2 regions of the Enterobacter sp. ECC-219 genome follow, and region 1 is predicted to be linked to the other one. Evidence: predicted binding sites of a transcription regulator. Region 1 holds the regulator's gene; the other holds the start of a gene.
The links. Region 1 encodes CRP, which controls carbon source genes, mostly activating them, when cyclic AMP is high. Its sites were predicted from a motif close to ATGTGANNNNNNTCACAT; they were not measured.
Positions count from the first base shown of each region.

Region 2: cdd (cytidine deaminase) is a predicted target of CRP. The motif match lies at 3,877-3,894, and genes of this name have one in related genera.

Region 1 is NZ_CP143680.1:205,727-212,996, reverse strand. Features, by position in the region: gene V1603_RS01155 (YccS/YhfK family putative transporter) at 1-1,933, opposite strand, end outside; gene crp (cAMP-activated global transcriptional regulator CRP) at 1,991-2,623, opposite strand; gene V1603_RS01145 (OsmC family protein) at 2,935-3,339, shown strand; gene V1603_RS01140 (phosphoribulokinase) at 3,406-4,275, opposite strand; gene V1603_RS01135 (YheU family protein) at 4,306-4,524, opposite strand; gene V1603_RS01130 (hydrolase) at 4,521-5,543, opposite strand; gene mdcA (malonate decarboxylase subunit alpha) at 5,772-7,270, shown strand, end outside.
Region 2 is NZ_CP143680.1:4,045,231-4,052,500, forward strand. Features, by position in the region: gene V1603_RS19215 (SDR family oxidoreductase) at 1-14, opposite strand, end outside; gene mdtQ (multidrug resistance outer membrane protein MdtQ) at 65-1,483, opposite strand; gene dusC (tRNA dihydrouridine(16) synthase DusC) at 1,636-2,568, opposite strand; gene V1603_RS19230 (CidA/LrgA family protein) at 2,736-3,131, shown strand; gene V1603_RS19235 (CidB/LrgB family autolysis modulator) at 3,128-3,823, shown strand; gene cdd (cytidine deaminase) at 3,953-4,837, shown strand; gene sanA (outer membrane permeability protein SanA) at 4,964-5,683, shown strand; gene V1603_RS19250 (glutamine synthetase family protein) at 5,804-7,192, shown strand; gene mglC (galactose/methyl galactoside ABC transporter permease MglC) at 7,242-7,270, opposite strand, start outside.

The sequences.
Region 1 (7,270 bases):
TCTCCGGCGCTTCCAGAATGTTTGAGTCGCCCGATTCGCCCGGCGCGTCATACTCCAGACGCTGCTGACACCTCTGCAACGCAATTTCACACGACTGCAAATAGCGCTGCGCCAGACCCGGCGTCAGCATCGTGTGCTCGCGCGCCAGCGTCGTCATGGCGTTGATATGCTCGACGATAAACTGGCTGTGCGTCACCCACAGCTTCATATCCGCCAGATAATGTGAATTAAAGCCCGGCTCCTGCATCGCCTGATTCAGCGAGTTAAAGAGGGCGTTATGCGCCTGGTTGACCTTCATACGTTCGTAGGCAAGCGGGGAAGGCTGCGGATCGTCGCTCAGGATCAGACGAATGGCCTGCTGATCGGCCTCCAGCGCGTCGTGGGCGTTTTGCCTCAGCAGCCCGCTCTGCCACTGTGGCCACAGCCAGACCATACCGCCAAAGGCGATCAGGCAGCCAATCAGCGTGTCGATCAGGCGGGCAACGATGAACTGTTCGCCGTTAAGCGTAAGCAGTTGCAGGGTATATACCGCCGTTACCGTAAAGCCCACCATCGCCCAGCCGTAGTTTTTGCGAATGATTAGATAGCTCACCAGGGTGATAGCCAGCATGCCCGCCAGGGTATAGCCCTCGGGCACGTGAAAGTGCAGCGTCACGCCTGCAATAATCAGCCCCGCCATCGTGCCGCCCGCCCGGTGCAGAATGCGCACCCGCGTGGCGCCATAGCCGTTCTGGGTGACAAACAGCACGGTCATTAAGATCCAGTAGGGTTTCGGCAGGTGCAGCGCCATGCCCATCAGGCTGGCGATACTGAGCATGACGCTAATTCGTGCGGCGTTGCGCAGGGCGGACGATTTAAGAGAAAGATAGCTTTTGAGCGCCGGCAGCAGCGGCAGACGTTTTTGTTTATCCGCCATCAGGTCGCGGGGATAAAGCGGTCGCTGGGTGCGCAGCACGCGGGCGATGCGGCTGAAGTGCCAGGCGGCAAACTGGCCGACCGGATTTTCCGGGTGCTGACGGGCAATTTTCTCCAGCGCGCCGAGCTGTTTGTCCATGTTAAAGCGCGTGGGGTAGCGGTGATAAAGTATATCGTCAGCCAGCACCCGCAGGCGCGCGGAGACGGTCTGCGCGTTCCAGCGAATCACCGCTTCGGCATGGCTGCGCTCAACCAGCTTTTGCACCTCCTGCGGGTGATGAAGGCTAACGGAGATATGCTCCTGAAGGTCCAGCCCCACCTGGAAGGTACGCAGCAGCCGTTTGTACTCGTGGTTCTTGTTTGCGGCGAGCATATGCAGCTGCTGATAGCACTGGCTTATCAAATCCACCACTTTTTGCTGGCGCGTCAGCAGCGGCGGTAAGGATTTTTCCGGATCGGTATGCTGGGTGAGCAGGGTGTATTTGGCTTCGCAGTAATCCGCAAGCTGCACGTAGAGCAGGCTCAGAGATTCTCGCAGCGGCTGCTCTCGCCATAGCCAGAACCAGAACCAGTTAAACAGCCCGTACCACAGCGTGCCGAGGGCGTAGATCAGCAGCGGCTCCCACACGGGCATATTCCCGGCGAGGCTCAGGGTAAAGATGGCCGCAATGAGTGACGCTGGAAGCAGGCGAGCGTGCAGCGAGCTGATTTCCGCCGTGACGCCGAGGGTCATCGCCAGCACGGTCAGGATCAGTGGCAGGGGAATATCGCGAGCCAGTAACAGCTGCACCGCGAGGCTACAGCCTGCAAACAGGCAGCCACCGATAATCAGGCGTTTGAAAAAGCGCTTATGCGGCGTGTCCAGACCGGCGATGTTGCAGCAGGCGGGCACGAGGGAAAACAGCAGGCCCTGCTGAAGATGACCTAGGAGCAGGCCCACGGCCACAGGAAGACACAACACCAGCGTTTGTCGCAGTGCGTAGTTAACTTCCGGGTGATAGATCAGCCTGCGCCACATGGGGAAAAGAGACAAAAACGGCGTGACACCTCGCGATGGCACGCCGTTTAAGCAGGATTAACGGGTTCCGTAAACCACGATGGTTTTACCGTGGGCGGAGATCAGGTTTTGATCTTCCAGCATTTTCAGAATACGGCCCACTGTTTCACGGGAGCAACCAACGATCTGACCAATTTCCTGACGGGTAATTTTAATTTGCATGCCGTCCGGGTGGGTCATAGCGTCTGGCTGTTTCGCCAGGTTCAGCAGGGTTTGCGCGATACGGCCGGTCACGTCCAGGAAGGCGAGGTTACCCACTTTCTCTGACGTCACCTGCAGACGGCGCGCCATCTGGGAAGAAAGACGCATCAGGATGTCAGGGTTTACCTGAATCAGCTGACGGAATTTCTTGTAAGAAATTTCAGCCACTTCACATGCTGTCTTTGCACGAACCCAGGCGCTACGTTCCTGGCCTTCTTCAAACAGGCCCAGTTCACCGATAAAATCGCCCTGGTTCAGATAAGAAAGGATCATCTCTTTCCCTTCCTCATCTTTGATCAGCACTGCCACCGAGCCTTTGACGATGTAATACAACGTTTCCGCTTTTTCACCCTGGTGAATCAGCGTGCTCTTCGATGGGTACTTATGAATGTGGCAATGAGACAAGAACCATTCGAGAGTCGGGTCTGTTTGCGGTTTGCCAAGCACCATGCGCTGTTATCCTCTGTTATAAGCTGTCACCAGAGTCATCAGATGCATCCGGACTCTGGGGTTGCAATCGAATTCTTACCCATACCCTGGGAAGTCGGCTGTCGTAACGTTTCGCAGCCAGTAAAGTTTGATGTCCTCTGCATACATGTGTAACGTCAATGTATTACTGTAGCATCCTGAGTGTTTTAGCATAGCTTTCGCCGCGTGTCTCCTGGTGTCTCGCTTCAGCATGATGCAGGTCGCCTTCCATTGCGAGAAATGTAACGCACGCGTAATCTGTCACCAAAAATGCAACGTTGGAGTTAATGAATATGCAAGCGCGCGTGAAGTGGGTTGAAGGTTTAACGTTCCTGGGGGAGTCCGCGTCAGGACACCAGATTTTGATGGATGGTAACTCCGGCGATAAAGCGCCGAGCCCAATGGAAATGGTGCTGATGGCGGCAGGTGGATGCAGCGCGATTGACGTGGTGTCGATTCTGCAAAAAGGTCGTCATGACGTAACGGATTGCGAGGTTAAACTCACCTCAGAACGTCGCGAAGAGGCGCCACGCCTGTTCACCCACATTAATCTGCACTTTGTTGTCACCGGGAAAGCGCTGAAAGACGCGGCGGTTTCACGCGCGGTGGACCTGTCTGCGGAGAAGTACTGCTCTGTGGCGCTAATGCTGGAGAAAGCGGTAAAAATTACGCATTCGTATGAAGTGATTGAGGTGTGATTCACGGGGCATCGTGCGTGTTGATGCCCTCACCCTAACCCTCTCCCACGGGGAGAGGGAACATCTTTACGCGATCTGCTTCCCTTCCATCAACCGCTGAACCAGCGGCGTCATGATGAGCTCCATTGCCAGCCCCATTTTTCCACCCGGCACCACTAACGTATTCATGTGCGAAATAAACGAGCCCTGCAGCATCGCCAGCAGCCAGGGGTAATCAATGCCTTCAAGATTGCGGAAGTGGATCACCACAAAGCTCTCGTCCAGCGACGGGATGCTTTTCGCCGCGAACGGATTGGAGGTGTCCACCGTCGGCACGCGCTGGAAGTTAATGTGGGTGCGGGAGAACTGTGGCGTGAGGTAATTGATGTAGTCTTCCATGGAGCGCACCACGGAGTCCATCACCGCCTCGCGCGAATGGCCGCGCTCGCTCATGTCACGCGTTAGCTTCTGGATCCACTCCAGGTTAACGATAGGGACCACCCCGACCAGCAGATCCACGTGGCGCGCCACGTCGTGCTGAGGCGTAACCACGCCGCCGTGCAATCCTTCATAAAATAATACATCGGTGGGTTCCGGCAGCGGTTGCCAGGGGGTAAAGGTGCCTGGTACCTGGTTCCAGGGTACGGCTTCATCGTAGGTGTGAAGATACTTTCGGGACTGCCCGGTACCGCTCTGCCCGTATTCGCGGAAGGTTTGCTCCAGCAGACCGAAATCATTGGCTTCCGGGCCGAAGTAGCTGATGTGTTTACCCAGATCGCGCGCCTTGCGGATCGCCATGTCCATCTCCGGACGCGTATAGCGGTGAAAGCTGTCGCCTTCGACCTCCGCCGAACGGAGATTCAGCTGGGCGAAAATCTTGCGAAAAGCGAGGCTGGTGGTGGTGGTTCCCGCACCACTCGACCCCGTAACGGCAATAATGGGATGTCTGGCAGACATAGCAACTCCCTGACTGAAAAGGTTGGAAGATCAGCCGTGAAACGCGTTGCGGGGCATGATATTGACCGTCTCATGCAGTTCTGACCACACCAGCACCACGTCGCCGCTTTTCAGCTGGCGTTTAACATCGTTGACCTTTTGCTCAAGCGAACGCTCATGTTCACCATAATCGGTGCCTTCGCGTAATACAAAGCTTTCAATCAGATTATCGAGCGTTTCGGGAGCCAGATCTTGCCAGGGAATGATCATTTTGCACCGTCCAGGTAAGGAGTAAGCCAGTCAGGAATACGCGCCTCCAGCCACATTTTCGGGCGGCGCAGCGTGCCGCCGATAAACCCAACGTGGCCGCCATGTTCAGTTAACTGATAGTGAACGTTGTCGGGCAGGAATTCCTGCGCGGGGATCGAGTGGTGATCCATAAACGGGTCATCCTTGGCGTGAATGATCAGCGTCGGCTGCGTGATTTTGCTGAGCAGCGGCATGGCGCTGCACTGACGATAATAGTCAATTGCATCGGCGAAGCCGTGGATTTTCGCAGTGATCAGATCGTCGAACTCGCGAATACGACGCACCTTTTTCAACTGGCGCAGGCTTACCGGCAGGGTATCCGGGTAGGCCTTGAGCTTACGCGCCGCGTTGGCCTTCAGCAGGTTAAGCAGGTAGCGCTGATAGACGCGGGAAAAGCCTTTATCCATATGGTAGCTGCACTGCTCCAGCATAAACGGCGCGGAAACAATCACTGCAGCATTCAGCGGTACGCTGTCGCCCTCTTTGGCCAGCAGGCAGGCGAGCATATTTCCACCCAGCGAATAGCCCACGGCGGCCGTTGGCACGGTGCCAAAGTTGTCCCGCAGCCAGTGTAAGAACCACGTTCCGTCTTCGGTTTCACCCGAGTGATAAATGCGTTTCTGCCGGTTCGGCTCGCCGCTACAGCCGCGAAAATGCATCACCACGCCGAGCCAGCCGCGCGCTTTTGCCGCCTCAATTAACCCATGTGCATACGGGCTGTGCAGGCTCCCCTCGAGACCGTGAAAGACTACCAGCCGCGGCTTATGACGCGCCTGTTCCGGCGCTTCGCTCCAGGCGAGATCCAGAAAATCACCGTCTGGCAGGTCAAGCCGCTGCCAGTGCGGAGTGAACTGAACCTTGCGGCGGATCAGCCGCGGCAGCATGGTCTGCAAATGGGGATTGGCCACGCCGCGCAGGGGCACGAACTCGGTGCTGTCTTCGGCCGCAATGTCGAAGTCTGAAGGAATGATTTGGGTCATAAGCGCGATGCTGATTCTTGTCGGAAATTTACGATACTTTCCGAATTGTACCCCGTTTAGCCTGGATTTCCGAACCAGGAACTGATCCCGATCACAAATATTTACCTTGATTATTACTCTCAGGCTAATGATTCCGCCCTACGCTTAATTGATGCCTTTCTCGCCAGAGCGCAGACTTTACTCAACGTTAAGCAAATCAGAATGATGTGCTGAATCAGGAGGTTAATAATGTTATCTGGGCAAACACCCGCGCGGCAATGGAACACACGACGCAGCGAGAAAGCGCGTCGACTGGCGTCCGTACCGGTGCAGGGGAAAGTACTGCCAACCGGCGATATTGTCGGCATGCTGGAAAAACTGATCGCACCGGGCGACAAAGTCGTACTGGAGGGCAACAACCAGAAGCAGGCGGATTTTCTGTCCCGCTCGCTTGCCGAAGTGAACCCGCAAATCGTCCACGACCTGCATATGATCATGCCGAGCGTTGGCCGCAGCGAGCATCTGGATATCTTTGAAAAAGGCATCGCCCGCAAGCTGGATTTCTCCTTCTCCGGGACACAAAGCCTGCGGATCTCCCAGTTGCTGGAAGATGGTCAGCTCGAAATCGGCGCGATCCATACCTACATCGAACTGTACTCACGCCTCTATGTCGACCTTTCGCCCAACGTGGCGCTGATTGCCGGTTTTAAAGCGGACCGCAAAGGCAACCTCTACACCGGGGCGAGTACCGAAGATACCCCGGCGCTGGTGGAAGCCGCTGCGTTCCACGACGGTATCGTCATCGCACAGGTGAACGAGCTGGTGGACGACGAGTGCGATCTGCCGCGCGTAGATATTCCAGGCTCCTGGATTGACTACGTGGTCGTTGCAGATAAGCCGTTCTTCATCGAACCGCTGTTCACCCGCGACCCGCGCCTGATTAAACAGGAACATATTCTGATGGCGATGATGGCCATCAAAGGCATCTACGCGGAGCATCAGGTGCAGTCCCTGAACCACGGTATCGGCTTTAACACTGCGGCGATTGAGCTGCTGCTACCTACCTACGGCGAACAGCTCGGTCTGAAGGGCAAAATCTGTAAGCACTGGACGCTGAATCCACATCCGACGCTGATTCCGGCCATTGAAAGCGGCTGGGTCGAAAGCGTGCACTGCTTCGGCGGCGAGCTGGGGATGGAAGAGTACATCCGCGCCCGTCCGGACGTGTTCTTTACCGGTGCCGACGGCTCCATGCGTTCCAACCGCGCCTTCTGCCAGCTGGCGGGCCAGTACGCGGTGGATATGTTCATCGGCTCTACGCTGCAGGTTGACGGTTACGCCAACTCCTCAACCGTGACTCGCGGTCGTCTTTCTGGCTTCGGTGGTGCGCCAAACATGGGCCATGACCCGCATGGTCGCCGCCACGCCACGCCGGCCTGGCTGAACATGATCACCGAGCCTGACCCAATGCAGCGCGGTAAAAAACTCGTCGTGCAGATGGTGGAAACCTTCCAGGCGGGCGTGAAGCCAACCTTCGTGGAAAAACTCGATGCCGTAGACGTGGCGAAAGCCTCCGGCATGCCGCTGGCACCGGTGATGATTTACGGCGATGACGTGACGCACGTGCTGACGGAAGAGGGGATTGCCTACCTCTACCGGGCGAAAGATCTGGAAGAGCGTCGTGCCATGGTCGCCGCCGTCGCGGGGATCACCGATATCGGCCTGGGTGTGGACGCCAGGCGCGTGGC
Region 2 (7,270 bases), 1.2 Mb from region 1:
GCTACTCTGGTCATACTCACCTCCTGAAAAACTGCAAAGAGGTAAGTATAGATAATGGCCTTTTTTAGCCCTGGTGATACCCACCGCCCAGCGCTGAGGTCAGCTGCAGCGTGGCGTCGAGATACTGGCCTTTCAGCATGACGCCTTCGAGACGTTCTTTCAGCGCCGGAATTCTGGCTTCGCTGACCCGCGAGCCCGCAATGATACCAGCGCTAAAACGCGCCTGCGCCAGCGCCACCACGCGCGCCGCGTCTTTTTCGACCTGCTGCTGGTGACGATTTTTTGCCGTCAGGGTTTCAACTTCACTGGCCGTACGCGCCACCTGATTGACGGCTTCGACCACAGCTTTGTTGTAGTTCGCGACGGAAAGATTATTCTGCGCCTGGGCAATATCCAGCCTGGCGTTCAGCCTGCCGCTGTCAAAAATCGGCAGCGTCAATCCGGCGGTCACCCCCATCTGCTGCGCTGAAGAGCGAAACAGATCGCTCAGATGGAGGGCATCCTGCTGTAAGAACGCCATCAGGTTCACGTCAGGATAGAAAGCCGCTCTGGCGGCATCCACCTCGCTCATGGAGGCTTCGATATACCAGTGCGCTTCTTGCAGATCCGGACGGCGAGCCAGCAGTTCATAACCGAGCGTCGACGGTAACGAGGCTTCTGCGGCAGGCAACGGGTGGCGCGTAAGCGTTACGGAGGAAGAATTGGTCAGCGCGACCAGACGCGCCTCGACGGCTTTCATCTTCCCGTTAACTTCTGCCAACTGCTCTTCGGTTTTATTGGCGTTGATATCCGTTTCAACACCCTCCACGGAAGAGGTGATCCCGTGCAGATACAGCTCGCGGTCGGCACCAATAATGTTGTCCTGTTCATGTTTGATCTGCGCGAGAACCTCCCTTGCGGTGGCCTGAGTTTGCCACTCCCAGTAGAGCCGCGCCACGCTGCCGGCCAGCAGCTGGCGGGTCTGCTCCAGCTCCGCTTTTTGCGCATTCACTTTGCCAATACGCGCTGCGATCCGGTCGCGGTTTTTACCCCACAGATCGAGATCCCAGCCCGCCGTCAGGCCAAAGGTGCCGTTGGTATACCATGGGCCAGTTGTACCCGCCGCCGGGTCGGTCAGGGCAAACGGCCCCATCAGCCCCTCTGCCGACATTTTTTGCCGTTCAACATCCGCAGAAAAATCCATCTGTGGGCCATCGGCTGCGATAGCGGCCTTCGCCTGAGCTTCGGCAAGCGTAATGCGCTGACGGGCAATCTGCATATCGGGGGCATCCGCTATTGCCTTCGCAATCAGCGAATTTAACTGCGTGTCGTTATACGCTTTCCACCATTCATTTTTCGGCCAGTCCGCATGACGAAGTTGGGTATTAACGGAAGCGGCTGTCGTTTGCATTTTGATTGGCGACACCGTGGAATGTTCCGGTGCGCACGCAGCCAGCATAAAAATAAGGGGAGCACTCAGAGATAAAATAAGAAAACGTTTCATTACGCCATGCACTCAAAAAAATAAAGGCGCAACTTACGCTTGATGACGTTCCATTTTTTAGTAACGCGTGGCAATCCGCAAATTGTCATACACTTACATAATCGGCAAAATATTCACTGTGTGAATTATTTATATTTAAATATAAATGCCAATTATTTTGTCTGTATAACCCGCGCAATATCAGCCGACGTTTGCAGCGTACGGATCTCCTGAAATAACCCCAGCGCTTCGCTGTACTCTTTGCGTAAATAACTCAGCCACTGTTTAATTCGCGCGACGTGATACAAACCGGTGTCGCCCTGCTTTTCCAGACGGCTGTATTTTTGCAGCAGCGTGACGACGTCTGCCCACGGCATCCGCGGCTCGTTATATTTCACTACACGGCTGAGGTTCGGCACGTTCAGCGCACCGCGGCCAATCATCACCGCATCACAGCCGGTAGCGTTCAGGCATGCCTGCGCGCTCTCGTAATCCCAGATTTCACCATTGGCGATCACCGGAATGGTGAGGCGTTTGCGGATCTCACCGATCGCCTGCCAGTTAATGCGCTCGGCTTTGTAGCCATCGTCTTTGGTGCGGCCATGCACCACCAGCTCGGTGGCCCCGGCCTGCTGCACCGCATCGGCGATTTCAAACTGCCGCGCGTCGCTGTCCCACCCCAGACGCACCTTAACCGTCACCGGCAAATGCGAAGGCACGGCCTCACGCATCGCCTTCGCGCCGCGGTAAATCAGCTCAGGATCTTTCAGCAAGGTCGCCCCGCCGCCGCTGCCGTTGACCAGCTTCGACGGACAGCCGCAGTTGAGATCCACCCCGTAAGAGCCCAGCTCAACCGCGCGGGCAGCGTTTTCCGCCAGCCACTCAGGATACTGGCCGAGCAGCTGAATACGCACCAGCGTGCCGGAAGAGGTCCGGCTCTGGTTGTGCAGCTCGGGGCACAGGCGGTAGAAGGATTTTACCGGCAACAGCATATCGACCACGCGCAGAAACTCCGTCACGCAGAGATCGTAATCGTTCACCTCGGTCAGAAGCTCGCGCACGAGGGAGTCGAGCACGCCTTCCATTGGAGCCAGTAAAACACGCATAGCAGTACCTGTGAAAAAAGACGCGCTATAGTATCTGCTCTGTTTGTGTGTGGAAAGCCCGACGTTCCATTCCGGAATGTCTGGTATGCTCAAATTTCATGATGTGATCCGTGGCACATTTTTAGGTTTAATTGTATGATGAATGCGTTTCAGCAAGGACTATCACCATGAGCAAATCATTGAACATTATCTGGCAATATCTGCGCGCATTCGTCCTGATTTACGCCTGCCTGTATGCCGGGATTTTCATCGCGTCGCTGCTGCCCATCACCATTCCCGGCAGCATTATCGGCATGCTAATCCTCTTTGTTTTGCTGGCGCTGCAAATCCTGCCCGCAAAATGGGTCAACCCCAGCTGCTTCGTCCTCATTCGCTATATGGCGCTGCTTTTCGTGCCAATCGGCGTCGGGGTTATGCAGTATTTTGATTTGCTCAAAGCCCAGTTCGGCCCGATTGTGGTCTCATGCGCGGTCAGTACGCTGGTGGTTTTCCTGGTGGTGAGCTGGAGTTCGCATCTGGTGCATGGCGAACGCAACGTGATCGGGGAGAAAACAAAAAAATGATGGCTAATATCTGGTGGTCGCTGCCGCTAACCCTGGCGGTGTTCTTCGCCGCGCGCAAGCTTGCCGCACGTTTCAAAATGCCGTTGCTGAACCCGCTGCTGGTGGCGATGGTGGTCATTATTCCGTTCCTGCTGCTCACCGGCATTCCTTATGAACGCTACTTTGCCGGCAGCAAAATTTTAAACGACCTGCTGCAGCCTGCCGTTGTGGCGCTCGCCTTTCCTTTATATGAGCAGCTCCACCAGATCCGCGCCCGCTGGAAATCCATCATTACCATCTGTTTTGTGGGCAGCCTGGTGGCGATGATCACCGGCACGTCGGTAGCGCTTTTGATGGGGGCCTCGCCGCAGATTGCCGCCTCGATTCTGCCAAAATCGGTGACCACACCTATCGCGATGGCTGTCGGTGGCAGCCTGGGCGGGATCCCGGCCATCAGCGCGATGTGCGTCATTTTCGTCGGTATTCTCGGTGCGGTGTTTGGTCACACCCTGCTGAACGGGATGCGTATTCATACTAAAGCGGCACGGGGACTGTCGATGGGGACCGCCTCCCACGCCCTGGGCACTGCCCGCTGCGCGGAACTGGATTATCAGGAAGGGGCGTTTAGCTCGCTGGCTCTGGTGATCTGCGGGATTATCACCTCCCTGCTGGCCCCGTTCATTTTCCCGCTGATTCTGGCGGTGATGGGCTAAAATTTGCGATGCGTCGCGCAAATTTCATTTTGATTTCATAAGTTGCATACATAATGAGAAGTGGATCACATATAAAGCCCTAACGGCTCCGTAAACTACCGATCCATTAACCTTTATGAGGCAAACGCCATGCACCCACGTTTTCAAGCTGCCTTCGCCCAGCTTGCAGAGAATTTGCAGTCAGCCCTTGCTCCCGTTCTGGCAGATGCACACTTCCCCGCCCTGCTGACCGCGGAGCAGGTCACGGTGCTGAAACAGGCAACGGGACTGGACGAAGACGCGCTGGCTTTCGCACTGCTTCCCCTGGCTGCCGCCTGCGCGCGGGCCGATCTCTCCCACTTTAACGTCGGGGCCATTGCGCGCGGAATCAGCGGTACCTGGTACTTCGGCGGCAATATGGAGTTCCTGGGCGCGACCATGCAGCAGACCGTTCACGCCGAGCAGAGCGCCATCAGCCACGCCTGGCTGCGCGGTGAGAAAGCCCTGAGCGCCATTACCGTTAACTACACCCCCTGCGGCCACTGCCGTCAGTTTATGAACGAGCTGAACAGCGGGCTGCAGCTGCGCATCAACCTGCCGGGACGCGCGCCGCACACGCTGGGCGATTACCTGCCTGACGCCTTTGGCCCGAAAGATCTGGAGATCAAAACGTTGCTGATGGACGAGCAGGATCACGGTTTCGCCCTGTCCGGCGATGACCTGAACCAGGCGGCCATTCGCGCGGCGAACAAAAGCCACACGCCTTACAGCAAGTCCCCGAGCGGCGTGGCGCTGCAGTGCCGCGACGGCCGTATCTTCACCGGCAGCTATGCGGAAAATGCCGCGTTTAACCCAACGCTGCCGCCGCTGCAGGGCGCGCTCAACCTGCTGAGCCTGAACGGCTACGATTATCCGGACATTCAGCGCGCCATTCTGGCCGAAAAAGCCGATGCGCCACTGATCCAGTGGGATGCCACCGCCGCGACGCTCAAGGCGTTAGGCTGCACGACGATCGACCGCGTCCTGCTGGCATAAACCTTCCGGCGGACAGAAATGTCCGCCACGTTGCTGAAAAACCCCTCAGTTGAGTCGCTGTTTCTTGCGCTAACCAGGCGGGTAAAGTAGCCTGAGTTAAATTTCATCCACGAACGAGCCATCTCCATGTTAAAGCGCGTTTTTTACAGCCTGTCTGTCCTGGTCGGCATACTGCTGTTTATCGTGCTGGGTCTCGACCGCTGGATGAGCTGGAAAACCGCCCCCTACATCTTTGACGATCTGCAGGACCTGCCCTATCGTCAGGTTGGCGTGGTGCTCGGCACCGCCAAGTATTACCGCACCGGGGTGATCAACCAGTACTACCGCTACCGCATTCAGGGCGCGCTGAACGCCTACAATAGCGGCAAGGTAAACTACCTGCTGCTAAGCGGCGATAACGCCCTGCAAAGCTATAACGAGCCGGTGACAATGCGGAAGGATTTGATTGCCGCTGGCGTCGATCCTGCCGATATCGTGCTCGACTACGCCGGATTCCGCACCCTGGACTCCATCGTGCGTACGCGCAAAGTCTTCGACACCAACGACTTCATCATCATCACTCAGCGCTTCCACTGCGAGCGAGCGCTGTTTATCGCGCTGCATATGGGCATTCAGGCGCAGTGTTATGCCGTGCCGTCGCCAAAAGATATGCTGAGCGTGCGCGTCCGCGAGTTCGGCGCGCGTTTTGGCGCTCTGGCCGACCTCTACATTTTCAAACGCGAACCGCGCTTCCTCGGCCCGCTGGTGCCGATCCCGGCGATGCATGAAGTACCGGAAGACGCGCAGGGTTACCCGGCCGTCACCCCGGAGCAACTGCTTGATATGCAGAAAAAAGAGAAAAAATAGCCCGCCTTTATACTTTCTTTACGCCGGGCCTGACGCTTTTTATCCCCCCTTTACGCCGCCCCCTTTATGCTGAGTTCACTGCCGCTACGGCTTCATTGAAGAATGACTATGAACTCGATAATGAATGCGTTTTTCCTGAAAAGTCTCCGTCCCTATTTTAACTTTCCCGGTTTATCGCTTCCTGGCGCACTCAATTCCGGCCTTTGGCTTGATGAAAAAATTGACGCGCTGCAGCACAACGTTTCGGTCGAAGTCGCGGATTATCTCGAACGTTACCCGCAGACGAAACATATTGACGTTTACCTGAACGATATCAACGGCATTATGCGCGGCAAGCGGCTCCCGGTAGAGAGCATGCTGGCGCTGGAAAAAGGCTGTTACTTCCCCCTCTCCGTCTACTCTATGGATCAGAAAGGAAAAATCGCCGCCCCGCTTCATGATGAACCGGACCGACTCTGCCTCCCCGTCGCCGGTTCCCTGCGCCCCTGCCCGCAGGATCCGCAGCACAACGCGCAGATCCTGCTGACGATGCAAGACAGCGACGATAAACCCTGCCCGCTGGAGCCACGAGTCATCCTGCAGAACGTCCTGTCCCGCTTCCACCAGCACGGGCTCTATCCGGTGATTGCTCCGGAAATCGAATTCTATCTGACGGGTCAACGCGATCGGGATCCGCAAAATCAGGGGTGTTTTCATATGGATACCTCAACAACCCATGCGGCACTGTTTGACGAGCTTGAACAGCTGGCGCACCTTCAGCGCATCCCGCTGTCCGGGATCGTGGCGGAAGCCGAATCCGGTCAGTACGAATTAAACCTGAAACACAGCCATCGCGTCATTGAGGTCTGCGATAACGTGCTTGCCCTGCGCCGAATGACCCGTTACGTAGCCGAAAAGCACGGCCTGCAGGCCAACTTTATGGCTAAGCCTTTCAGCCAGCTGTCCGGCAGCGGTTTACACTTCCATTTCAGCCTGAATAACAGTCGCGGCGAAAACGTTTTTGCTTCTCCGGTGAACGCGCTTAACAGCATGATGCGTTTGTGCATCGCAGGGCAGCTGGCGCTGATGCCCGCCTCTATCGCCATCCTTGCGCCGGGCGTCAACGCGTTTCGTCGCCTGCGTAAAAACCTGACGGAACCCGTCTTTAACTCCTGGGGCTATAACACCCGCTCCGCCGCATTGCGTATTCCCTGCTCGGAGGACAGCAACCGCCGCATTGAGTACCGGCTGGCCGGGGCGGACGCCAATCCCTATCTGGTCGCCGCCACGATCCTGACCGGCATGCTGTACGGGCTGGAAAATATCGACGAGGACGATTTGCCTGAACCGCAGCATGATGAACCCGCCCTGCCGCTGTTTCAGCAGGAAGCAATCGAGACATTTTCCCGCTGTCAGTACCTTACCGACAGCCTGGGTGACGCCTTTTGCGAACAGTGGGTGGCCTGTAAGCTTTCAGAGCTCGACTGGTTTGAGAGCATTGTGACCCGCGAAGAGTCACATCTGGCGTAGGGCATAAAAAAGCCCGCTCGGTGAGCGGGCCGCGTAACGCGAGGAGCAACTACTTCTTGCGCGCGTACTTCAGTGAAT